DNA from 3 places in the Ruegeria sp. AO1 genome. Region 1 is predicted to be linked to each of the others. Evidence: riboswitches for the same ligand, from Rfam matches in the RefSeq annotation. Region 1 holds a riboswitch; each other region holds the start of a gene.
The links. A riboswitch is a leader RNA that binds a small molecule or an ion and turns the genes downstream of it on or off. The one in region 1 is predicted to bind cobalamin.
Positions count from the first base shown of each region.

Region 1 (7,906 bases):
CGGATGAAGGGGTCGAGATTGACGTGCGTGACCTGTCCGGCGGAATGGTCGACCGGCTGCCGCAAACCAAGCGCATCGCCTTGTTCCGTATCGCGCAAGAGGCGATCAACAACGCGGTCCGGCACGCCTCGGGCAGTCGGATTGAGGTCGAGATTGTATGTCAGGACGGGCTGTGCCTTCGCGTGCGGGACAATGGGCGCAGCATGGGAGCGATTGAAATCCGGCAGGCCTCGGGCGGGTTGACGCATATGCGCACCCGCGCCCGGCTGATCGCGGCGCAGTTTGACATCCGCTACAATGGCGGGACCGAGATTACGGTCTGCCTACCGGCTTCTGAATGCCCGAAAACCGAGGTGTTGGCATGAAGGTTCTGCTGGTCGAAGACGATGCAATGCACGCGAACTACCTGCGGGAGCTGGTTCAGGATGCCTTGCCCGAGGTGACCGATCTGAGCCTCGCCTCGAACGGCCGGGAAGGGGAAGAGCAGGCCCGACAGAATGGTGTTGAAGCCATCGTCATGGACTTGCGCATGAAAGAGCGCAACGGGATCGAGGCTGCGCGGACCATTTGGTCTGAACGACCTGCAACCCGCATTCTGTTCTGGTCCAACTACTCGGATGAGGCCTATTTGCGCGGCATTGCACGGATCGTTCCGAAAGAGGCCGCCTACGGCTATGTTTTGAAGACGGCCAGCCCCTCACGAATGCATCTGGCCTTACGCGCCGTTCTGATCGAGGCGCAGATCATGGTGGACCGGGAAATCCACCAGATCCAGCGGGAACAGAGCCGCTCAGGCGAGGCGCTGACGGAGGTTGAGCTGGCAATCCTGTCCGATCTCGCCCTTGGTTTGCCCGACAAGACCATCGCGCTGCGTCGCAAGCTGGCCCTGAGGACGGTGCAGAACCGACTGCTGTCGATCTATGAAAAGCTGGATGTGGGCGATCTGCCGGTGGATGGCAACGATATCGCGATCAACAAACGCGTGCGTGCGGTTTCCAAGGCCATGACCTCTCAGATACTGAACCGTGAGAGCATCTTTTCGGCAGAAAAAGAGTTGGGAAGCTGGCTTGAGCGTCGGCAAAACTTGGGATGACGGCCGTGCTAGTCAGATCGTGAAGATTTGAACAGGTAGAGGAACACGAATAGCGACCCGATCGAGGTTGTAACGATCCCCACCGGCAACTCTTGCGGGGCCAGAAGCAGCCGAGACAGAATGTCTGAAAGCGTCAGCAGGATGGCTCCGACGACGGCGGATGTGATCAAGAGATTGCGGTGGAGCGTTCCGGCAATGCCTCGGGCGATATGCGGAACCATCAGGCCGACAAAGCCGATCACGCCTGCCACCGACACAAAGCTGGCCGTGGCCAAGGCGGCGACCAGAAACATCCGAAACCGCAGGCCTTGCACTGGAATACCCAGTGTTGAGGCCGTAAAATCCCCCGTCAGAAGCGCGTCGAGCCAGCGGCTGCGATAGAGGGAATAGCCCAGGATCAGGGTCAGCCCTAGCACGACAAGGGGGAAGGTCTCCCACCGGGCCAGACCAAGGCCGCCCAGCATCCAGAAAATGACGGAATGCGCGGCGCGGCTGTCGCCTGCGAAAATCAGATAGTTGGTGATGGCCGAAAACAGGAAAGATACAGCCAGGCCTGCAAGGATCAGTTTCTCTGGCGCACTGGTGCGCAGGCTTTGAACCAGGGCCAGAACAATGCCGGACGCGATCAGGCCTCCGCAAAAGGCCGCAAGTGGCAGGGTCCAGATGCCCAGAACATCGCCTGTTACAGTGATGACCAAGACGGCACCCGCAGCGGCCCCGGACGAAAGGCCAAACAGAAACGGGTCAGCCAAGTCATTGCGCGTTGTCGTTTGTAAAACGACCCCGACAACACCCAGCCCGGCCCCAATCACTGCCGCAAACAACGCGCGGGGCAGGCGCAGGTCAAAGACGATCCGGTGCAGAGGGGACATGTCGCCCTCAGATACGCCAGTACCCAGCCCAATCGCGGTGAAAACCTCGGCCAAGGGGATCGGGGTAGTTCCGTAGATCGTCGAAAGCAGCAAAAGGGCGGTCAGAATGACCGCCCCTAACAGGACCGCCCGGCCCGTTTTCGTCATCTTAGCTGTTACCCCGGTGCATTGCCGTTGCCATCTTCTCGATCGCTTCGATGTTTGCCGGTCCCGGTGTCAGCTCTTCGTAACGCAGGCCGATCCAGCGCTCGTTCTTGACTGCATCGGTCTGCGACATCACCGGGTGTTCCTGCAGGAACTTGAAGGTATCCGCCGCGCCGTTGCCGGTTTGATAGTCCAGCAGGACAAGGAATTCGGGGTTCGAGGCGGCGACAGCCTCCCACGAGGTGCGGCCCCAGCTAGTGTCCATGTCATGGGTAACGTTGACGCCGCCAGCCGCTGCGATCATCGCGTCGGGAATGGCATATTTGCCTGCGGTAAAGGGCGCATCGGCCGGGCCGTCCAGCAGGAAGACGCGGGGTTTTTCCAGATCGGCGGTTTTGGCCTCGATCGCGGCCAGTTGGTCTTTCCAGCCCGAGACCAGCGCGTTCGCCTTGTGTTCGACATGCATGACCGTGCCGAGACGCAGAACGTCATCAAACAGCAGGTCCATGCTGGCTTCGGGACGGTCTGTGGTCAGGTGAATGCAGCTTTCAGTCAGCACCATGGTCTTGATGCCAAAGGGCTCCAGCGTGTCGGGGGTGACGTCACCGCCGGGTTTCATGCCGTAGTACCAACCGGCGAAGAACATGTCGGGTTCGACCGCAACGAGGTTCTCGACCGTCGGGTATTTCGGAGCGAGCTCGGGAATGTCACCGCGCTGCGCGTCGAAATCTGGGCTAGTTTTGTACCAGCCGGTGATGCCGGTCAGGCCAACGATGCTGTCTTGAAGACCCAGCGCAAAGGCCATGTCGGTCATGTTCATGTCATGAACCACGATCCGCTCGGGCTTGCTGTCGAACACCAGAGGTTCACCGCAATTGTCGACGGTGATCTCTTGCGCGGCAGCGCCGCCCGCCAGCGCGCTTAGGACCGCAGCGGACAAGAGTTTCAGTTTCATCAATCTCTCCTGTTAAGATGAAAGCTTTCGTTTTCGGATGTCCAGCGCGGGGATCACGCGTCCTTCGTGCTGGAAACACAAATAGTCAACACCAAATGTCTCGCGCACGCGGTCCGGCGTCAGAACCTCGGAGACCGGGCCGAAGGCCGTTAGCTGTGCGTTCTTCATCAGGGCGACGTGGCTGGCGAATTCGGGGATCATGACCAGATCGTGGACGATCATCACAACCGTCACGCCCAACTCGGCGACCAGAGACAGCATGTGCCCCTTGGCATCCGGGTCCAGATGGTTGGTCGGTTCGTCCAAAAACAGCAGCGAGGGGTTCTGCGCCAAAGCCCGTGCGATATGGGCGCGTTGGCGCTCTCCGCCCGACAGTTTTGCCATCTGTTTGTCCGCCAGATGAGACAGTTCGGTGGTGTCGAGAACGCGCTGCAGGTCCGCCTGATGATCCTCGGCGGATTTGTCGGCCCTGATCGGGATCTGTCCCAACGCCACATAGTCCCGCAGTTGCAGCCGCCCATCGGGGGTTTCCTGCTGGCCGACAACGGCAATCCGTCTGGCCCTTTCCAGCGACGACAGTTTCCGCAGGCTTTGGCCCTGAATGCGCACATCCCCCAGAGCCAGCCTTTCGACGCCGCACAAGAGGTTGAGCAGCGTCGTTTTGCCCGCCCCGTTCGGGCCGGCAACGGCCAATATCGCGCCTTCCTCAAGCGTAAACGAGGTGTCGCGCAGCAGAACATCGCCGTTCAGGGCGTAGTATTCCAGATTTTCAGCGACCAGAAAGCTCATGCCGTGCCCTCCGGTGGCAGGCAGGGCATGCGCGACAGGGTTTTGGTGTAGAGCGCCAAAGGACGGGTCGAGGCGCTGGTCCAACCATCCTTGCTGTCCCGAAACTGATGGGCGAACTCGGCCAATGCGCTCAGATCGGCAGGGGATTGAATGTCGCCGAACAGGTATTGTGCCTTGCCCTTGGCCTGCAGCCCGACTGTCATCGGGCGGTCGCACCCGGCCATACAGTCGATCAGACGTGTCGAGAACCCCTCGGGCAGCTGGCCGTCCAGCGCTTCCTTCGCCTCGTGCGGAGGGATCGGCCCTTTGCAGGTGCCGCATATCAGGACGAAATGATCAGCCATGGCACGCGTCGCCGACTTGAACAAAAGCCGATTGAAGGCAAAAGCCATGAGTTGCATCAGCACGCAGATGTGCCATCGAGCCTCCTTCCGGGACACCCCGCCCCGGGTTGGTTAATCTGTGATGGCAGGTCTCCTGACTTGCGGGTCATTGCTCGGCCAACCTTCCCGACCTTAGGGGCCAGTGGTTTTGTGGCGTCGCTCTCCGCTTACAGTTGCGGGGGCAGTCACGGCATTGGCCTTTGGGCCGCACCGTATTCCCATTTTCATCCCTAAGGCACAGGCCGTCGGGAACCATCGAAAGCAGCTAGTCTGCTCACGCTCCTATTGTCAAGCGCAGGAATCGCGCTAAGCGACCACGCGTAAGGTCGGCCTGCGGGCGGGTTGGCCCGGTCCGGCGCCATTTGTTGGGAACTGGCTGGCTAGGGTCAAACCGGCCTGTATCAGGTGCGCGTCCGGGTAGCCTCCGGTCAATTCGTTCAAGGCATCGCGTGCCGCCGGAGTTTCGTCGCGGCGCATGTGATGCAGCATCCGCAACAGGGCGCGTTCGTCACATGTCAGCTCGTGCCGCGTCTCAACACAAAGCGGGTCGTTGAAGGCTAGTCCCCTAGGCCGGATGTATAACGTGGCCTTGATGACTTTGAAGACCATCTGCGCCAGAACCAGCCCCTGATCGCGCCCCCAGCGTTCGGTTGCAACCGTGAAAGCATGTTGCCAAGCCTGCGTTTCCGGCTCGGTGAAGCTAAGGATGAAGTGCCGAATGACAGGCAGCAAACCGCGTTCGAAACCGTCAAAATCGGCGAATGGCAATGTGTGGTCGGATGCCGAGTGTTTCATGCGCGTTCCCTTTTGGGGTCGAGGGCTTTCGCAACCAATGGGTGGACGTTTAACGGAAGTGTGTTGGGATCAACCGGCGTTTAAGGGCGCGGTGATGCGGCGCGAGCTGGAAAAGTGAGATCAGCCTCGATCGCCTGCCTCAGTTTTGGTCTCAATGCGCAGCCATAGCGGCTGGCAACGGCGTCCATGGCCAACAGGTCGGCGAGGGATTTTCGCATGTCAGGTTATCTTTCGGTCGCAAAAATGGGACCGGGCGATGTTTCCAACGGAATCTGACTGGGCCGGCTGTTAATTGACAAAAATAGTCAGAAAAGGCAAGCGTGAAATTCCAAATGAAGTCAGTAATCGGCAACCAACAGGAAATCCGGGGCTGTGTCTTCTTCGATTGTTGCAAAGCGGGGGATCGGGTCTTCAAATACGTTGTCCGTCCGGTCGTCATTCACGGTTGAGACTTCGCCAATCAAACAATCCGCACCTTCCGCCCAAAAGGCGTGCCAGATGCCGGGCATCAAGGTCACGCTCTGGCCTGGCTTCAGGCGAAGATGCTCTCCGGGCTGTATGGATACAGGGCAGGCATCGCTGGGAACGGTGACCGCGTTGTCGCGGTCGATACCGCCATCGGGGTCCGACGCATAGATTTCCATAACTAGATCGCCGCCCCCACGGTTGATGATGTCCTCGGCTTTGACGATATGGCGATGCATCGGCGATAGCTGTTTGTCGCGAGAGATCAGCAGTTTTTCGGCATAGAGCATACCGCGTCCCCGGCTCAGATCGCTGACGTTACCGTTGCGCAGGGTGAACAGAAACAACCCAAGCTCATCAAACTTGCCTTGACCGTAATCGGTGATATCCCAACCTAGCCCATGGGCACGAATACTGTCCGCCTGGGCGCTGCGCATCTGGTCAGGTGTCCAATCTGCGAAAGGTGGCAGAACGGCACCAAATGAACTGATGAATGCCTGGGCTTCGGTCTTGATACGGTTGATTTCGGATCGTTTCATCTCGGACTCTTCGTAGGGCTATATTTCATGCGACCAGGGCGGGTTGGCTCCGGCGCGTGAGACGGTCACAGCAGCCACCTCTGCGCCCAAGGTCAAGGCGTCGCGTAGCGCATCCGCGGACAGTGCTTTTAAGCCCGGCTTTGTCAGCAGGCCAGCCCGTTCCAGCGAGGCCAGAACCCCGGCGTTAAACGTGTCCCCCGCACCAACCGTATCCACAACTTGCACCCTTTTGACAGGGACTGAGACCACAGCACCGTTGGCCAGGTAGCCCGAGGCGCCCTCACTCCCACGGGTGACGATGACCGCGGAGGGGCCTGCTTGAAGCAGCAAAGGGACTTTCTGATCGTGGTTTTCCGGGCCGGGGATGATCCAGTCCAGATCCTCATCCGAGACTTTGACGATATCGGCCTGTTCGATCATCTGGTTCAACCGCGTGCGGTAGCGGGTCTGATCCTGTATGAAACCGGGTCGGATATTGGGGTCCAACATCACAGCACAGTTCGCGCCATGTTGCGCCAGCATCGCGGCATAGGCATCCGCGCAAGGCTCACAGGCAAGGCTGATGCCACCAAAATACAGCGCTGAAACCGCGGGAAGTTGGCGCGGCATATCCTCTGCACGCAGCATCCGACCCGCAGTGTTTTCATCGACAAACGTGTAAGTCGCGTGGCCGTCCTTCAGTTGAACAAACGCCAGCGTGGTCGGCCTGTCCGAGGCAATCACATGTGTCGTGTCTACATGGCTGGCCCGCAGGTCATCGGCCAATTGATGCCCGAACATGTCCGAGGACAGGCCAGTCAGCAGCCCAACGGGCGCGCCCAACCTGCCCAAAGCGATAGAGGTATTGAATATAGCGCCACCGGAATGGGGAACGAAACCGTCCTGCCCGGACAGGGTCGGCTCAGCAATCATGTCGATCAGGGCTTCTCCACAACACAGGATCATCCCACACCCTCTTCCAAAATACGCTCAGTTATCGCTGAAGCGCATTTTTACAGAAGTTGTTAGCGCCAACAATGCCAAATTCGGCCTGTTCCGAGATATAAAGGTTCATCGACTGCCGCAACTCGCTGAAACGCCCGCCTGCATTGAACGCGTCGCAGAAGGTTTCGCCAAACATCCAGCGGTTTTTCTCGGCGACGCCACCAACAAGGAAGACGCCACCGGCAGGCATCACGGTGACGGCCATGTCACCCATCAACGCACCCAGATGGCTGATGAACAATTCTGCAGTGCGACCGGCGATCGGGTCTTTGCCGTCGCGTGCGTCCTGCAGGATATCCCGGGCGGTGCGAACCGGAGGTTGAGCCTGTCCGGCCGCCATGCCTGCGGCCTGATACAAGATTGGCAAGCCAGTTCCGCTGAGGAACATCTCAGCCTCAAGTACGAGGCTGTTGTCGAAAAAGCATTCGGGTGCCAGATGGCGCGCGGCGTCGAAGATATCGACTTCATCCCGCGTGCGCGGAGACAGGCCAACATGGCCGCCTTCGCCTGACACGGTGTGGAAATGCCCTTCGGAGTAGAGCAGCGCACCGACGCCCAAACCGGTTCCAGGCCCCACGACCAATCGCGTGCCCATCGGCGGAGTGGCAGAGCCTTGCAGCACGGATACGTCAGCCTCTGTCACTTCGGCCACAGACCACGCTGCTGCGGTGAAGTCATTGATCACATAGGTGTTAGCGGCCCCTGTCGCATTGGCCAGAGCGTCCTCGGACAGGTCCAAATTCGCGTTCGTCAGTTGGATGCGCCCGTCTCGCACCGGTCCGGCCCCAGCCGCGACAACGGCTTGTGGCGCGGTGCCGATCTCATCCCGAATATCATGCAACGCATTTAGCAGATCAGGCAGGGTCCCCGTTGGGTGCTTGTGCAAT
Region 1 covers NZ_JBQFJC010000002.1:1,113,293-1,121,198, forward strand. Annotated here, with positions in the region: gene ACR3FB_RS23105 (GAF domain-containing sensor histidine kinase) at 1-365, shown strand, start outside; gene ACR3FB_RS23110 (response regulator transcription factor) at 338-1,093, shown strand; gene ACR3FB_RS23115 (FecCD family ABC transporter permease) at 1,102-2,112, opposite strand; gene ACR3FB_RS23120 (ABC transporter substrate-binding protein) at 2,114-3,064, opposite strand; gene ACR3FB_RS23125 (ABC transporter ATP-binding protein) at 3,077-3,853, opposite strand; gene ACR3FB_RS23130 (DUF1636 family protein) at 3,850-4,197, opposite strand; cobalamin riboswitch at 4,304-4,508, opposite strand; gene ACR3FB_RS23135 (hypothetical protein) at 4,543-5,031, opposite strand; gene ACR3FB_RS23140 (D-lyxose/D-mannose family sugar isomerase) at 5,370-6,035, opposite strand; gene ACR3FB_RS23145 (carbohydrate kinase family protein) at 6,054-6,980, opposite strand; gene ACR3FB_RS23150 (glucokinase) at 7,009-7,906, opposite strand, start outside.

Region 2 (7,906 bases), on a different contig from region 1:
ACTACGTATTGCGCATCTCGCGACTGCTGATCGCATCGGGTTCGAGCTTTTCGAGTTTGACGGGAATTATGTACCAGAAAACAATATCGATTTTCGCCAGAATGGGACGTTCCATTTTTGCGTCCAAGACCCGGATGTCGAAGGTCTAGTAGAAAAAATCGTTGCAGCCGGTGGCAAACAACGGATGCCGATTCGATACTATTATCCCGGAGAGAAACCCTACCGAATGGTCTACGTCGAAGACCCCTTTGGTATTGTCTTCGAGATCTACAGCCATTCCTACGAATTGACCTACTCGTCGGGCGCTTACACCTGAAATACGAGGCGGAGTCTCGTGTGCAACCGGAAGGGGCAAAAGCGTTCCGGGTACTCTCATATTGCAATGCTCAGAGCTCTTTTCGGGCCCTCAGTGCTGCTGTAATCGTTCCGTCATCTAGATAGTCCAGCTCGCCACCAATCGGCACGCCCTGCGCTAGTGATGTCAAGCGGACCTGCCCCTCCAACTGATCAGCGATGTAATGCGCCGTGGTCTGGCCGTCGACGGTGGCGTTCAGGGCGAGAATGATCTCGGTGACGCCTTCTGACACCACCCGGTCCTTGAGGCGGGGAATGCGCAGCTCATCCGGGCCAACGCCATCCAGCGCCGACAGCGTGCCGCCCAACACGTGATAGCGGCCTTTGAACACGCCTGAACGCTCCATCGCCCACAGGTCGGCGACGTCCTCGACCACGCAAAGCTCTCCGGTCGCGCGGGCCTCATCGTTGCAGATGTCGCAGATGTCGGTGGTGCCCACATTGCCGCAATTCAGACACTCTCGGGCAGTGATGGCGACCTGCTGCATAACGTCGGACAAGGGCGTCAGCAGCAGGGAGCGTTTGCGGATCAGGTGCAGCACCGCGCGGCGGGCCGAGCGAGGGCCGAGGCCGGGAAGCTTGGCCATCAGGTCGATCAGATTGTCGATGTCGCTGTTGGAACTCACGGCCTATCCTGTCTGACGCCGGAGGGAGCCTCCGGCGGGAGTACTATTGAAAAGATGGAGATCAGAACGGCAGCTTGATGTCTGCGGGCAGGCCCATGCTTTCGGTCAGTTTGGCCATCTCGGCCTGCGAGCGCTCGGCGGCTTTGGTCTGTGCGTCCTTGATGGCCGCCAGGATCAGGTCCTCAACCACTTCCTTGTCGTCGCCATTGAAGATCGACGGGTCGATATCCAGGCCCTTCAGCTCTCCTTTGGCAGTTGCCGTTGCTTTGACCAGCCCTGCGCCGGATTCACCGACAACCGTCAGGTTGTTCAGCTCTTCCTGCATCTCGGTCATCTTGGTCTGAAGATCCTGCGCGGATTTCATCATCTTGGCCATATCGCCAAGGCCGCCTAGTCCTTTGAGCATGTTGCTTCTCCTGTAAGTACGGTTTGTGCCTAGATACGGGGGTCACCGTGGTGACACAAGAGCAGAGCGCGCTCCCGCCTGTCGTCAAGGTCTTTGGCAAGACCTTTGCTCCCGTTGGGCCCGGCAGCGCTCGGGCTTTGCCCGAGCGCTGCCGGGCCCAAGGCCGCCCAGGGTGATCGGCTTTAGCCGATTGCCCGTGGCGGGCGCGGGAGGGTTTGGTTTTGTATAGAGATCAGTCTTCTTCGAAAGGATCCCATTCATCTTCGACCTCGGGCAGGGCTTCGGTCTCGACTTGGGCGGCGCGTTGTTCCGGTGTTTCGATACGGGTGATTTTGGCCTTGGGGAAACTTGCCAGAACGGCCTGAACCAGCGGATGTGCCGTGGCCTCTTCTTTCAGAGCCAGTTCGGCTTTATCGCGGATTTCGGCGATCGTCGAAGCGTCGCCATCCGATACAATGGACACCGCCCATCTGTTGCCAGTCCAACGTTGCAAGGCCGATCCCAGCCGTGGTGCAAGATCAGTCGGGGCTTGCGCTGAAGGGGTGAACTCGATCCGTCCCGGCTGGTAAGAGACCAGCCGCACGCCGTTTTCGACCTCGACCAGAAGTTTGACGTCTCGGTTGTTCCGGATCAGCTCGACCACATGTTCGAAACTCGGGTATCGCGCCAATGCGGTCTGCGTGTCTTGCGCCAAAGCGGCGACTGGTGCGCCGCCGGACCCGCGTGGCGCAGGGTCGTAGCTTGTAGCGGCGCGGGCTTCAACCGGGGCCGCTCCGTTGCTTTGGATTGGCGTCCCGCCGCCTGGGCCGCCGTTGGGGGGCGGAGGCGTATCCTGCAGCCGTTTGATCAGCTCTTCCGGGCTGGGTAAGTCGGCCACGTGAGTCAGGCGGATCACAGCCATTTCGGCAGCCATCATGGCGTTGGGGGCGGCTGAAACTTCCTCAAGCGCTTTCAACAGCATCTGCCACATCCGAGTCAGTACCCGCATGGGAAGGGCCTCAGCCATCTGCTGGCCCCGGGCGCGTTCATCCGGGGAAACAGTAGGGTCTTCGGCTGCGTCCGGAGTGATCTTCACGACCGAAACCCAATGAGTGATTTCGGCCAGATCACGCAGCACGGCTAGTGGATCAGCCCCTTCGGCATATTGGCCACCAAGCTCGGTCAGCGCCCCTGCCGCATCGCCCCGCAGGACCATGTCCATGAGGTCCAGAACCCGGCCACGATCCGCCAGGCCTAGCATCGCGCGTACCTGATCTGCCGTCGTCTCTCCGGCCCCGTGCGAGATCGCCTGATCGAGCAATGAGGTCGCGTCGCGAGCAGATCCCTCGGCAGCACGGGTGATCAGCGCCAAGGCGTCTTCGGCAATCTCAGCACTCTCCGCCGAGGCGATCTTGCGCAGCAGGCCGATCATATCCTCGGGTTCGATCCGGCGCAGGTCGAAGCGCTGGCAGCGCGACAGAACCGTGACGGGAACCTTGCGAATTTCGGTTGTGGCGAAGATGAACTTCACATGCGCCGGCGGCTCCTCGAGCGTCTTGAGCAGCGCGTTGAAGGCGCTGGTCGACAGCATGTGGACTTCATCGATGATGTAGATCTTGTAGCGGGCCGAGGCAGCGCGGTAGCGGACACTGTCGATGATCTCGCGAATATCATTGACGCCGGTGCGGCTGGCGGCGTCCATCTCCATCACGTCGACATGGCGACCTTCCATGATGGCAACGCAGTGTTCACATTGGCCGCAAGGTTCGGTCGTGGGGCCGCCATTTCCGTCCGGTCCGATACAGTTCATGCCTTTCGCAATGATCCGCGCGGTCGTGGTTTTGCCGGTTCCACGAATGCCCGTCATGACAAAGGCTTGCGCGATGCGGTCCGCCTCGAACGCGTTTTTCAGCGTGCGGACCATCGCATCTTGACCCACCAGATCGGCAAAGGTTTCCGGGCGATATTTGCGGGCGAGAACCTGATAGGCGGGGCTGTCTGAGTCGGTCATGTCTGCTCTGGCGGATTCGGGACGTCACCGCAGCGTAGAGGCCTGCGCCGCCCGCGTCCACATGAGTTGAAGAACGATTTTGTTTTGGAAACCGGCGCGTCAGGGGTACACTCTGCGGATTGTGACTCAAGCCTAGAGCGTTTCGGGTTTAACTTGAGACACGAATACCCTGCCACGCCTGCGGCGTTCTCGGGACATTCGTGTCGCAGGGTGATTCAGATAAAACCCGAAACGCATTAAAGTCAGGATCAACGCTTCCGGGGGGATGCTGTCATGACGAATTTGGTCATTCATGCTTTGCAAGTGGGCGGGGGCACACTTGCCCTGACGTCGATGCCGGGAAAGGGCGGCGACTATGCAGGCGACCTTGAAACGATCGGAGATTGGAAGCCGGGCCTCGTGTTGTCGATGACAACCGAGGCCGAGCTGGTCCAGTTCGGAGCCCGCGATTTTGGCCGCGACGTTCAGGGTCGCGCCAGCCGCTGGGTGCACTTGCCGATTCAGGATTTCGGCGTGCCACCGTCAGAGGTTGATGCGCAATGGCCCGATGTCAGTGCCGCGGCGCGTCAGGCTTTGTCTGGCGGAGGGCGCGTGCTTGTCCATTGTCAGGGCGGATGCGGTCGCTCTGGCATGGTTGTGCTGAGATTGATGATCGAATGCGGTGAGGCTCCAATCCAAGCGCTGGACCGGTTGCGCAAGCTGCGCCCCTGCGCAGTCGAAACCGATGCGCAGAAGCACTGGGCCATCTTGCCCGCCCGAGTTTTGGCGGATTCTTAAGCCGACAGTTGCAGTTCCGCCGGGGCCGGTTTGCGCGGCGCAATCACTGATGCCTCGAGCATGGCGCAGGGCAGGGATGTCATCGCTGCGCTAGGCAGGCTGCTCGTTTCGGTTCCGAACATAAGGTCGGCGTAGCGATGGAGGGTCTCGCTGTCGGCATTAGGGTCCGCTCCGCAATAGACCCGCACCCGAGACTGGCTGGCCCGAAACCGGGCGTGGCAGCCGTCCGTGCAATGGGTCAGGTCGCTGCTGCCTTCGATTGCGAAATCCGATGTGGTCGCCGGACCGGCTTGGTCCAGTGCGTCAACCATCGAACGCGCCAGCCGTGCCAATGCAGGGCAAGTCTTGCCGGTATGTTGGCAGATGGTTGCTGAGAACCTATGTGTCTTCGTCTTCCAGATCATCCTGCGCCCTCCGCGCGGTGGACTGGTGCTGGGATCAGGTGGGGCAGATAGGGTCTGTCACGGCCTGCCCGGACACCCCGCCCGAGTTTGGGTTATGTTGACGATGGCAGGTCTCCTGACTTGCGGGTCACTGCTCTGCCGACCTTCCCGGCCTTTCGGCCAGTGGCTTTTCGACATCGCTCACCGCTTACAGTTGCGGGGGCAGTCGCGGACTTGGTTTGACCCGATCAAGCCGGGGAAAACCGCACCGTGTTCCCTTTTCATCCCGACGTCTTGTGAAAGCCGAGAACCATCGAACCATCGCTAGCGTTCATAACCATTCTGAGTCAAGTTGAACTTTCTGCGTTGCGGAAAGCCGAGCCGCGAAGTGGACGCGTGGTCAAGCGGGATCGCAGTTGACTTGCATGGGCTGTCTGGGGTCAAGTTGCAATATGAACTCATCAGTTCAGTTTTCCGCCGAGGATACCCATGTTGGATTCAAACCATACAGTGCTGATCGAAGATGTTCAGATCCCGGTGGGGGATGGCGCCCTGTCCGGGCGGATCTACCGGCCCGTGGCGCAGCCCGAAACCGTAGTGGTGGTCAACAGCGCGACGGGAGTTCTGCGTGACTACTACAAGCATTTCGCACAGTGGTTGGCGTCGGATCGGGATATCGCCTGTCTGATCTATGACTACCGGGAATTCGGTCATTCGAAATCGGGGCCACAGCGTCGGTCGAAGATCTCGATGGCGGATTGGGCGTTGCAGGACATGCCCGCCGCGCGGGCCGAGATGCGCCGACGGTTCCCGCTGTCGCAGCAATGGTCTGTTGGTCATTCGCTTGGAGGGATGCTGGGGCCAGTGCAGCCGGATATCGACAAGATTGATCGCATGATCTGCGTCTGTTCTGGCCTTGTGAAGTTGGGCGATCATCCTTGGCCGTACCGCGCTCTGGCCGGGTTGTTCTGGTATGGGCATGTGCCTCTGGTCGTGAGCGGCCTGGGGTATTTGCCGGGCAAGGCACTTGGGTTTGGAACAGACCTACCGCCTAAGGTCTATTGGCAATGGCGCAAATGGTGCACCGCGCCGCAAAGCTATCTGCCCGAGATCGGAGACACACTGCCGCAAGCTACGTGGCAGGATGCTGACGTTCCCGTCGACCTTTTTGCCTTCACAGATGATGAGATGGTCCCAGAAGCTGCCGTTTGGCGGTTGGCCGAGCTTTATGGTCCAAAAGCACGCCGTCACCTGTTGTCACCGGAAGAGTTTGGTGTTCGGGAGATCGGCCATATCGGTGTGTTTGCCCGCCGAAATGCGGTGCTCTGGCCACGATTGATCGCTTGATGGGGGGCGCCGGCGGACCGACGCCCCTTTTTCAGCCCGTGTTTCAATTGCCGCGCCGCGCGGATTTTCCGTGCATCGCAGATCGGACCATCTTGCCGAAAGCCTTGTCGCGTGCCCGCGCCTCGGCCACGGTCTCAGAGTTGCGCTGATCCTCGCGCCTCAGCTTGCGCCAGCGTTCCAACCGATCTGCATCCAGTGTGCCTGCTTCAATCGCCGCCTGCACAGCGCAACCGGGCTCGGCCTCATGCTGGCAATCCGAGAACCGGCAGGTTTGGGCCAGCTCCAGAATGTCCGAGAACACTTCGTCCACCCCGTCCTGCGCGTCGAGCAGGCGCAGGGCGCGCATGCCGGGGGTGTCGACCAGCCAACCGCCATTTTGCATCGGATGTAAGGCGCGAGACGTCGTGGTGTGGCGGCCTCGCGCATCATCCTCGCGGATTGCCGCAGTTGCCTGATCCTGACCGGTCATTCCGTTGGCGAGCGTTGTTTTGCCAACCCCGGATGACCCGACCAAAGCCGCTGTCTGACTCGCCGGACACCATGCCAGAACCTGCTGCAGGTCTAACGCGTCATGCGCGTTGACCGTCAGGACTGTCAAAAACGGTGCCAGCGCTTCGGCCTGCTTGGCATAGGCTGCGGGGTCCGAGTAGCTATCTGCTTTGGTCACAACCACGACAGGATAGCAGCCCGCCTGATGCGCCAGCGCCAGATACCGTTCGAGCCGGGGCACATTAAAATCCGCGTTGCACGAGCTGACGATGAACAGCACGTCAACATTGGCTGCGATCAACTGCGCCTCGGCCCCGGTTCCGGCAGCACGGCGTTGCAAGAGGCTGCGCCGATCAAGCAGATGCTGAACCCGATTTTCGTCATCGGCCAGCACCCAATCTCCAACAGCAAAATCGCCGGTAGAGTGACCAGGGGCAAACAGAGATGTTTCACCGGTCTCGTTCATCCCGACCAGACGGTCCCGGTGAACGGCGGTGATACGAAAAGGCATGAATTGTGCGTGCGCCGCGTGCTGTGCGGCGAAGTAAGAGGACCATCCCAGGTCTGAAAGAGTAAAAGACATTGGTTTGCCTGTGTTCAGATATAGCAATCCCATCGGATGGCAGGCGCGCATCCGTTGGTGATGTGTTCAGGCAATCGGAGAGTTGGGTTTAGAACCGATCTGCCCGAAGGGTATTTGCTACAATCATAAAGCCCTCCTGCGGCTAATGGTTCCCATAAAGTGAGAGGTTGGACATCGACCCAAGCGGGGCTCGTTGTGGCTGCTTCCTTCCGGACCTGACCAGGTTGGCGAGGCGCTCGCCCGCGCCAACCTCTCACGGCTTGATATAGGGAAGCGATGTGAAAATGACAACCCGTCACAAGGTCAGTCGTATCCTTTCAAAGCCCTCGGTGTCAGGCCCCAGCAATTCGGGGGAGTATCTGCTTAGCTCGGGCAAATACTTCAACGCTCCGCTGCCGGTTCTTAGGATCGTGCGAATACCATAAAGCGGGGCTAAGGAGAATGGGTAAGGCGCCTGATCCAGAGGGTCCGCGGGCAGGCGATCTGACAGGTAGTCCCGCAGTATCTCTTTGATATCCCTGGACGGCAGAGGAATGGCCCGGGCTTTTGTGACGAAAGGGAAATGCCCACCACCGCTGGCGCGATAGTTGTTGAGGGCGACCACAAAGCTCTGGTCGTCGCGGACTATTTGCCCGCCAAAGCACAGGTCGCGGACGCGCTGGGCGGTTGGATCGGTCAAGGCGCCGTTGCTATCGAACCGCGCCGGGCTGGACAGGTCGATCTGATAGGTTACGCCAAACACGACGTCAAAGTTATGCCCCGCCCGGTGGGAATCGGTTAGCTCGGCTTCGGCGTCTGGGTGGATCTGGTTGAAAACACCCGCCGACATCTCAAGCCAATCCCGCAGTTGCGCGCCGGTGATTTCGACGGCCCGCAATTCGTTGGGAAAGACATGCAGGTCAGCGACGTGACGCTGGCAAATCTTACCTACAGACACGTCCGTATAGTTCC
Region 2 covers NZ_JBQFJC010000001.1:442,780-450,685, forward strand. Annotated here, with positions in the region: gene ACR3FB_RS02185 (lactoylglutathione lyase family protein) at 1-316, shown strand, start outside; gene recR (recombination mediator RecR) at 387-980, opposite strand; gene ACR3FB_RS02195 (YbaB/EbfC family nucleoid-associated protein) at 1,042-1,386, opposite strand; gene ACR3FB_RS02200 (DNA polymerase III subunit gamma/tau) at 1,619-3,376, opposite strand; gene ACR3FB_RS02205 (protein-tyrosine phosphatase family protein) at 3,650-4,153, shown strand; gene ACR3FB_RS02210 (hypothetical protein) at 4,150-4,557, opposite strand; cobalamin riboswitch at 4,646-4,865, opposite strand; gene ACR3FB_RS02215 (alpha/beta hydrolase family protein) at 5,026-5,883, shown strand; gene rsgA (ribosome small subunit-dependent GTPase A) at 5,927-6,955, opposite strand; RNA gene ffs (signal recognition particle sRNA small type) at 7,113-7,211, opposite strand; gene ACR3FB_RS02230 (bifunctional 2',3'-cyclic-nucleotide 2'-phosphodiesterase/3'-nucleotidase) at 7,251-7,906, opposite strand, start outside.
Region 2: another riboswitch for cobalamin. It lies ahead of ACR3FB_RS02210 (hypothetical protein); the one in region 1 lies ahead of ACR3FB_RS23130 (DUF1636 family protein).

Region 3 (7,906 bases), on a different contig from region 1:
CCGAACGGCGACCTGCTCTTCATCGGAGTCGAACCGGGCCAGATCGGCCTCGGACCTGATGGTTGCAAAGCTCTCCTTGTAGATCGCCGCGCCGTCGGTTTCGTAAGTGTAGGGCATCAGGTGAAGTCCATCGTCATCAGTGTTTCGGGGGTCAGCCCGCGCAGGATTGGCTCATCCCCTGCGCGGCCCTGTTTGACAAGATCAAATCGTTCATTCTGACCGACTAATGTCACATCTGCGGGGCCCATCCGGGCGCACCCCTTGGAACAGCCCGAGACATGAAAGGTGCCGGGTACACGCGGGGCCAACGCACGGGCAATATCGCGGGTTTCCGCTTGGGCCTGCGGGCAGAACGGCGCGCCGGGGCAGGCGTCGGTGGTCATAAGCGGGTCGGTGCCGTCCGTGACAAAACCCGGTGCAGGTATCGCCGCCCCGCCTTCCAGGAGGATCAGTCGCCAAGGGGTGACACGCAGGGCAGAGGCGCCGCTGTCGAGGATCAGCGCGTGGAGCTCATTTGCGGGCAATTGCCCAAAGGCCGCACCGTAGAGGCTACCTAGATCGCAAGCGCCTGGTTGTAACGACGCGCCAATTGGTCCGGGGTCGCGGCACTGCCATTCCGCAGGCAGACCAAAAGCCGCCACGACCCGCGCCATGCGGCGGGTGTCTGGCGTGAAGGCTTCCGCAAACCAAGTGGCCAGAGCAATCAGGTGATCAATGGCCTCAGCCTCGGAAACTGCGTGCCCTGTCTCTGCCCCGTCGGCGCGCAGGATGAGCCCATCGGCGGAACGCTCCAACCGGATATCGGCCGAGTCCGCCGCCAGCAGGCGCGCCGGTCCTGTGTCGATGGCAAAGCCGAATTTGGCTGGTAGATCAGGCAATTCGCTCAGGCGGTCGATCAATTCCTGTGTCAACCGCGCGGTCAGATCGCCCGGCTGGTAAAGCGGTGAGACCAGAATGTTGCGCCGGACCTCAATGCCCGGCTCCGCGTCCAACGGCCCAAGCGCGGACAGCTCGGACAGCAATGCCTGGTGATCACCTTCCTGCACGCCGCGCAACTGTAGGTTCGCGCGGTTGGTCAGGTCGATTGTGCCGTTGCCGAATTGCTGGGCCAGTTCACACAGACCAAGCGCTTGTGGCGCGGTCAGCCGAGCCAGCCGAGGGCGCACGCGCACCACCAGCCCATCCCCAGACATCATCGGTCGGTGGGCGCCGGGGCACCAACCTTGGACGACTGGTTTTGGGGTGGGCGCGCTCATCCCAGCCCCTCCAGATCCGCCCGGATCGAGTTGCGCCGGGTATTCCACAGCCCAGCATCCAACAGCGCGCGGAACCGGTCCTGCATGGCCTGATGGGCCTGTGGATTGGCCTGCTGCAGGAAGGCATCCACGTCTTCATCGCCCAGCGTGGCATCGTGGTAGAGGTCGAACAGATGCGGCGCAACGGTACCCGACAGATGCGCAAACGAGGCCATGTGATCCAAAGTCGCCGCGATCTCGGCCGCGCCTCGGAATCCATGCCGCTGCATCCCGGCGATCCAGTCCGGATTGGCAGCGCGGGCGTGGACGACGCGGCTGATCTCTTCCGGCAGGGTGCGGGCGCGTGGGTTCTCGGGGTTGGTGTTGTCCAGATGATACAGCTGCGCGGTGCCACCCGTGGCCTTCTTGGCGGCGGCAAAACCGGCCTCATGCGTGGCGTAGTCATTGGCCAGCAGCAGGTCTGTTTCGGTCAGGTCCTGCAGGTGAACAAAACTGTCGGCATGTGCCACACGCTGGGTGATACCCGCCTTGTCCTGAAAGATATTCTCGCCCTCCAGCGCAAAAGAGCTGGCCTCAAGCCATGCCTCACCCGCCTGCGCGCGGGCCTCTTCAGTATAGACCTCGGACAGCTGGGTCATGTTGACGCCATAGCTGCCGGGCGCGGGGCCGAACACACGGGCCGACGGGGCCTGACCGGCATAGGGGTTCCAGTCGGTCGCCTCATCCCGCGCCGCCAATGCGCGGATCGCCTGACCGTAAAGTGTCGAGAGGGTTGGGAAGACGTCCCGGAACAGGCCCGACACACGCAGCGTCACGTCCAAGCGCGGGCGGCTGAGATCGGTGATCGGCAGCACCTCGATCCCCGAGACTCGTTCCGAGCCTTTGTCCCAGACCGGTTTCACGCCCAGCAGGTGCAACGCCATGGCGAATTCCTCGCCTGCCGTGCGCATCGTGGCCGAGCCCCACAGGTCTACTATTAGCCCCTTGGGATAGTCGCCTTCTTCCTGAAGGTGACGGCGGACCAGTTCCTCGGCCAGTTTGACGCCTTGGGTGTAGGCCGCCCGCGTGGGAACCGAGCGGGGGTCGGTGGTATAGAGGTTCCGCCCGGTCGGCAGAACATCCGAGCGACCGCGATAGGGGGAACCGGACGGCCCGGCCTCGATCCGTTTCCCGGCCAGCGCGTCGATCAGAGCGTTGCGTTCCGCATGGGCCGAAGGCGCGGGGTCGAAAGTACCGGGAACCTCAGGCGCACGGCCATAGATATGCAGCCCGTCGCCGAACTGGCTTTCTTTGATATCGCAGACAAAGCGGTCGATGCGGGTAATCGCCTCGGCGGTGCAGGTGGCCTGATCGAGACCCAGATCGCTTTCCAACCCGATGGCTTGTGCCTCGTCGCGGATATTTTCCTGCAGGCGGTCACGGCGTTTGGGATCAAGCCCGTCTGCGTTCGAGAACTCATCAAGCAGAGATTCCAGACGTACCATACGATCTGGGGTGCCGCTTTCCTTCATCGGGGGCGGGATATGGCCCAGCGTCACGGCCCCGATCCGACGCTTGGCTTGCGCGGCCTCGCCTGGGTCGTTGACGATGAAGGGGTAGATCACTGGCAAGTCGCGGATCAGCGCCTCGGGCCAGCAATTCGCCGACAGAGCAACGGACTTGCCCGGAAGCCATTCCAGAGTGCCATGCGCGCCGATATGGATCAAAGCGTCTGCGCCCAGCCCTTTGCGGAGCCACAGATAAAAGGCGACATAGCTGTGACACGGGGTGCGAGATAGGTCGTGATAGTCGTCATCGCGCAGCTCGGGCGTACCGCGTTCGGGTTGGAGTGCAACCAGCGCGTTGCCTCGGCGCAGGGCGGTGAAGTGGAATGCGCCTTCGGTTAAAAAAGGGTCGTCTTCGGGCTTGCCCCAAACGGTTTGGAGATCGGCCCGCATTTGCTCAGGCAGGTCAGCTAGGGCTGCCTGGTAATCTTCCAAAGACCACGAAATGCGCGCGTCCAGCAGGGTTTCCGCAATCGGCTCAGCCGGCGCGGTGCTGTAGCCCTCGGCCTGAAGATCGGTCAGCATCGCCTCGGCCGAAGCCAGCGCGTCGAGGCCCACCGCATGCGCCATTTGCCAGTCTTTGCCAGGATAGGTCGACAGCACCAGCGCGGGCACCTGATCCGCCTTGGGCTTGTCATGCAGGGTTAGCCAGCCGGCGACACGGTCGATAATCGCTTCGATCCGCTCTTGCTCAGCCCGGTGGGCAAAGCGGGAATATTCCAGATGCGGATCGCGCTTGCCCGGTTCCTTGAACGAGGCAATGCCCGCCGAAATGCGCCCGTCGACTTCGGGCAGCACCACATGCATGGCAAGATCGGCAGGGGAAAGGCCCCGTTCGGCCTCGGCCCAAGCCTTGCGGCGGGATGTGGCGAGGGCCATCTGAAACACGGGCACGCCCGCCGCGTCCAAAGGAGACGTTCCCGATGCGCCTTTGCCCGAGAACGAGGTGGCGTTGATGATCGCCGAAGGCTTCAGAGCGACGATGTTTTCACGCAACCATTCAGCGGCAGCAGGTGCTTTGAGCGAGGGCGCGAAGAGACCCACAGCCTCGAACCCCCGATCCCGCAAGCTGCGGATCACGGCGGCGACAGGGGCCGTGTCCGCCGAGGTCAGGTAGGCGCGATAGAAGGTGACGACGATACGTTTTGCGTCGCCCGAAAAGGCTGTCTCAACCGGGATCACGCCGCGATCAGGACACCACGCGCCAGATTCGGGCAGGGTTTTAGCCCCCATAACAAGGCCGGCATAAAGCCCCGCCGCCAATGCCATCTGCGCCAAGGCGGCCTGTGCCGCGACTTCGCCGCCTGTGTCGCAGAGATGTGCCAGACGGCGCAGGGTCGAGACGGGCAGGGTGGAATAGTCATCCAGCCGCGGGTCCTCACGCCCGTCGGCGGGTAGGACGGCCAACGCGATGCCCTTGGCCTTCGCCAGCGACAGCACTTGCTGCAGCCCGTAAGCCCAGTAAGGCACGCCGCCAATCAGGCGGATCAGAATGCCCTTCGCACCCTCCAGCGTCTGCTCCACGTAGGTGTCGACGGACAGAGGATGTTTCAACGCCGTCAGGTTCGCCAACCGCATCGTGGGCATACGCCCATCCGGCCCGCCACCGCGATGCCAGCCCGCCGCGAAAGCGCCAAGGTCGCTGTCCGAGAAGGACAGCACCACCAAATCCGCCGGGCTCTGGCCCAGATCGGTTGGGATTTCCGTTTCTTCTAACCCGTGGCTTTCGCGGAAGACGACGTGCATGGGCCTTACTCGGCGGCCTCGGTCACACCCGCGAGGATATCGCGGATTTCCGCTTCTTTGATATCATCGTGCTCGGCGATCACCACCATGCGCGAGCGGCGTTCCTCACCGGGGCCCCATGGACGGTCGTATTGATGACGCACACGGGCACCCACGGCCTGCACCAGCAGGCGCATCGGCTTGCCTTGCACGGCGGCATAGCCTTTGACGCGCAGGATGTTCAGCTCATTGGCCAGACGTTCGATCTTGGCGACCAAATCGGCAGGATCGGACTGTTCCGGCAGATCAACGATGATGCTTTCGAAATCGTCATGCTCGTGATCGTGGTGACCGTCGTGATGCGAAGGACGAGCGTCCATGTCATCCTCGGCTGCGGCCTCAAGACCCAGAACGACGCGCACATCCACGGCGCCTTCGGCCACTTCGACAACGGGCAGCGGGCGAGGGGCCTCGGCGGCGATGATCTCTTTGGCTTTTGCCACGCCTTCGGGACCGGCCAGATCAGGCTTGGTCAGCAGGATGATATCGGCGCAGGAAATCTGATCCTCAAACACCTCGGATAAGGGCGTTTCATGGTCGATCGAGTCATCAGCCATGCGCTGAGCGTCCACCGCTTCGACATTCGGAGCAAAGCGACCAGCGGCGACGGCCTCGGCATCGGCCAGCGCGATCACGCCATCAACAGTGATTTTCGATCGGATATCGGGCCAGTCGAACGCCTTCAGCAGCGGCTTGGGCAGGGCGAGGCCCGAGGTTTCGATCAGGATGTGATCGGGGCGCGGCTCCAGCGCCATAAGGGCTTCGATGGTCGGGATGAAATCATCGGCCACAGTGCAGCAGATGCAGCCGTTCGCCAGTTCCATGATGTTTTCCACCGGACAATCCGGGATCGCGCAGGATTTCAGGATATCGCCATCGACGCCGACATCGCCGAACTCATTAACAACCACGGCCAGACGCTTGCCTTGCGGGTTCTGCATCAGGTGCTTAACGAGAGTTGTTTTGCCCGAGCCCAAGAAGCCAGTGATCACGGTGACGGGGAGTTTTTCCAAGTTGCTCATTTCAGGGCTCCAATCGGGGGAATACGGGCTGCGCAGTTTTTGCGGAAGTGTTCAGGGCGCTCACGCCATTTGACCAGACCATCTTCGGTCGCGAGGTACTTGGTGGCGCCGTCAACGATCACGTCGACATGGTCGGTTTCGTTCAAATGTTCATAGACAAAGGTCCAGCGATCCGGGCCGCCACGCAGCACGATGGAACAGCCCTCGTTGCAGTTGGACAAGCATTCCACGGCTTTGAGGGTAATCCCTTCCGGTAGGTCCGCCTGTTCAAGCGCTTTGTGCAACAGGGTGCCGGGGCGTTTCGCATCGTCTTCAGCGGGCAGCCCGCGACGACAGGTGGTGCAAACCAGTAATTCGACCGGAGCGGTCTCGGTCATGTCTCTCATCCCCCCAAATCCTCATCGTGGGGGACGGGGTTTCATGCGGGTCCCTTGACCCGACACCGGAACACCCCGTCCGGTTTCATCTTCGGGCGCTGGCAGGTCTCCCGGCTTGCGGATGTCAGAGGCGTACTCTGTCGGATGTCCCGCCTTCCCGGCTTTTCGCCAGTGGCTTGGGCATCCTCTCCGGTCACGGTCGCGGGGGCGGCTGCGCTTGGCGGAAAACCCGTTGACGCATTCCCTTTTCATCTGTTCGCACAGACACCAACACGAGGCTCATGCGGCACGCACCCGCAGCTTGTCAAGCGTGATGCAGCTCAGACCGCTGCGGCACGTTGAAAAGCGACCTGCCAGCGTCGCTAGGCGGCATGAACATGGCGCTGATGCATGGTCGCATGGCCTCAAATCGTAAACGGAGGCGAAATCCATGAAAGTAGGTTTTATCGGGCTTGGGAATGTGGGCGGTAAGCTGTCAGGGTCATTGCTGCGCAATGGAATCGACCTGACGGTTCATGACCTGAGCTCCGATCTGGTTGAGGGTTTTGTCGCGCAGGGGGCCAAAGCGGCTGAAAACCCGGCCCAGATGATGCGCGAATGCGATGCCGTGATCACCTGCCTGCCGTCGCCAGCGGCCTCGGACGCGGTGATGCAGGAGATGCTGCCCGAAGTTGGCCCCGGTAAAATCTGGATGGAGATGTCCACCACTGACGAGGCTGAGGTCAAGCGGCTGGGTGCCTTGGTTCTGGAGCGCGGAGGGGCCGCCGTCGATTGCCCTGTCTCGGGTGGCTGCCACCGTGCGGCGACGGGCAATATCTCTATCTTCGCTGGCTGCGACCGCGATACGTTCGAACGCATTCTGCCCTTCTTGACGACCATGGGTCGGCGGGTTCTGCACACCGGAGAGCTCGGCTCAGCCTCGGTCCTGAAGGTGCTGACCAACTATCTGGCCACAGCCAACCTGATCACTTGTGCTGAAGCGCTGGTCACCGCCAAGGCCGCCGGGATGGATTTGAACACCACCTACGAGGCCATCAAAATCTCGTCAGGGACCTCGTTTGTTCACGAAACCGAAAGCCAGGTGATCTTGAACGGCTCGCGCGATATTTCGTTTACTATGGATTTGGTGAAAAAGGATATCGGCCTGTTTCAGGACGTCGCCGACCGCGCCGGTGTTCCGCTGGAAATCAATCCGGTGATGATCAAGATCTTTGAGGATGGCATCGCCCGGTTTGGCGAGCGTGAGCTGTCGCCAAACATCATAAAACGTCTGGAAGAGGCCACAGGCCTGGACATCCGCGCACCGGGTTTTCCTACGGAAATGCTGGACGATGAGCCGGAAGAACCAGGTTACGAGGTTGTGCCTCAGGGGCGTTCCTCCTGAAAACTGAATTCCGGAGCCGGTATTTAAAGGAGGGGGATGTGGAGGCGAGTACCGGAATCGAACCGGTGTACACGGATTTGCAATCCGCTGCGTCACCACTCCGCCAACTCGCCTTTTCAAGTAAAATCAAATACTTGCCGTGGTGTGGTGGGCGTTTTAGCAGCTTTCATCGGGGGCGTCCAGAGGATTGCCGTCGATTTTGGGCCGCAAATCAATATTTGTGTGCGGCTGGTCTAAACGGATCGTGAACCAGGCTTGCGGCATCTGGGCCGTTGTCGAGTCAGGTCGAGTGTGGCACAAGCCAAATACCCAAGGGATTGAAAAGAGAGATCAGATGTCAGATTTCGCAGCCCGGCGCCGCACCATGGTTGATACGCAGGTACGACCCTCGGATGTGACCAAGTTTCCAATTATCGACGCGATGCTGTCCGTTCCGCGTGAAAGCTTTGTGCCAACTGCACAGCGCGAAGCGGCCTATGTCGAAGGGTTGATCGATCTGGGCAACAACCGCTGCATTCTTGAGCCGCGCACTCTAGCC
Region 3 covers NZ_JBQFJC010000001.1:2,229,443-2,237,348, reverse strand. Annotated here, with positions in the region: gene ACR3FB_RS11075 (precorrin-8X methylmutase) at 1-117, opposite strand, end outside; gene cobG (precorrin-3B synthase) at 117-1,256, opposite strand; gene cobN (cobaltochelatase subunit CobN) at 1,253-4,546, opposite strand; gene cobW (cobalamin biosynthesis protein CobW) at 4,552-5,607, opposite strand; gene ACR3FB_RS11055 (DUF1636 family protein) at 5,604-5,984, opposite strand; cobalamin riboswitch at 6,068-6,271, opposite strand; gene ACR3FB_RS11050 (NAD(P)-dependent oxidoreductase) at 6,415-7,368, shown strand; tRNA gene ACR3FB_RS11045 (tRNA-Cys) at 7,408-7,481, opposite strand; gene ACR3FB_RS11040 (protein-L-isoaspartate O-methyltransferase family protein) at 7,703-7,906, shown strand, end outside.
Region 3: another riboswitch for cobalamin. It lies ahead of ACR3FB_RS11055 (DUF1636 family protein); the one in region 1 lies ahead of ACR3FB_RS23130 (DUF1636 family protein).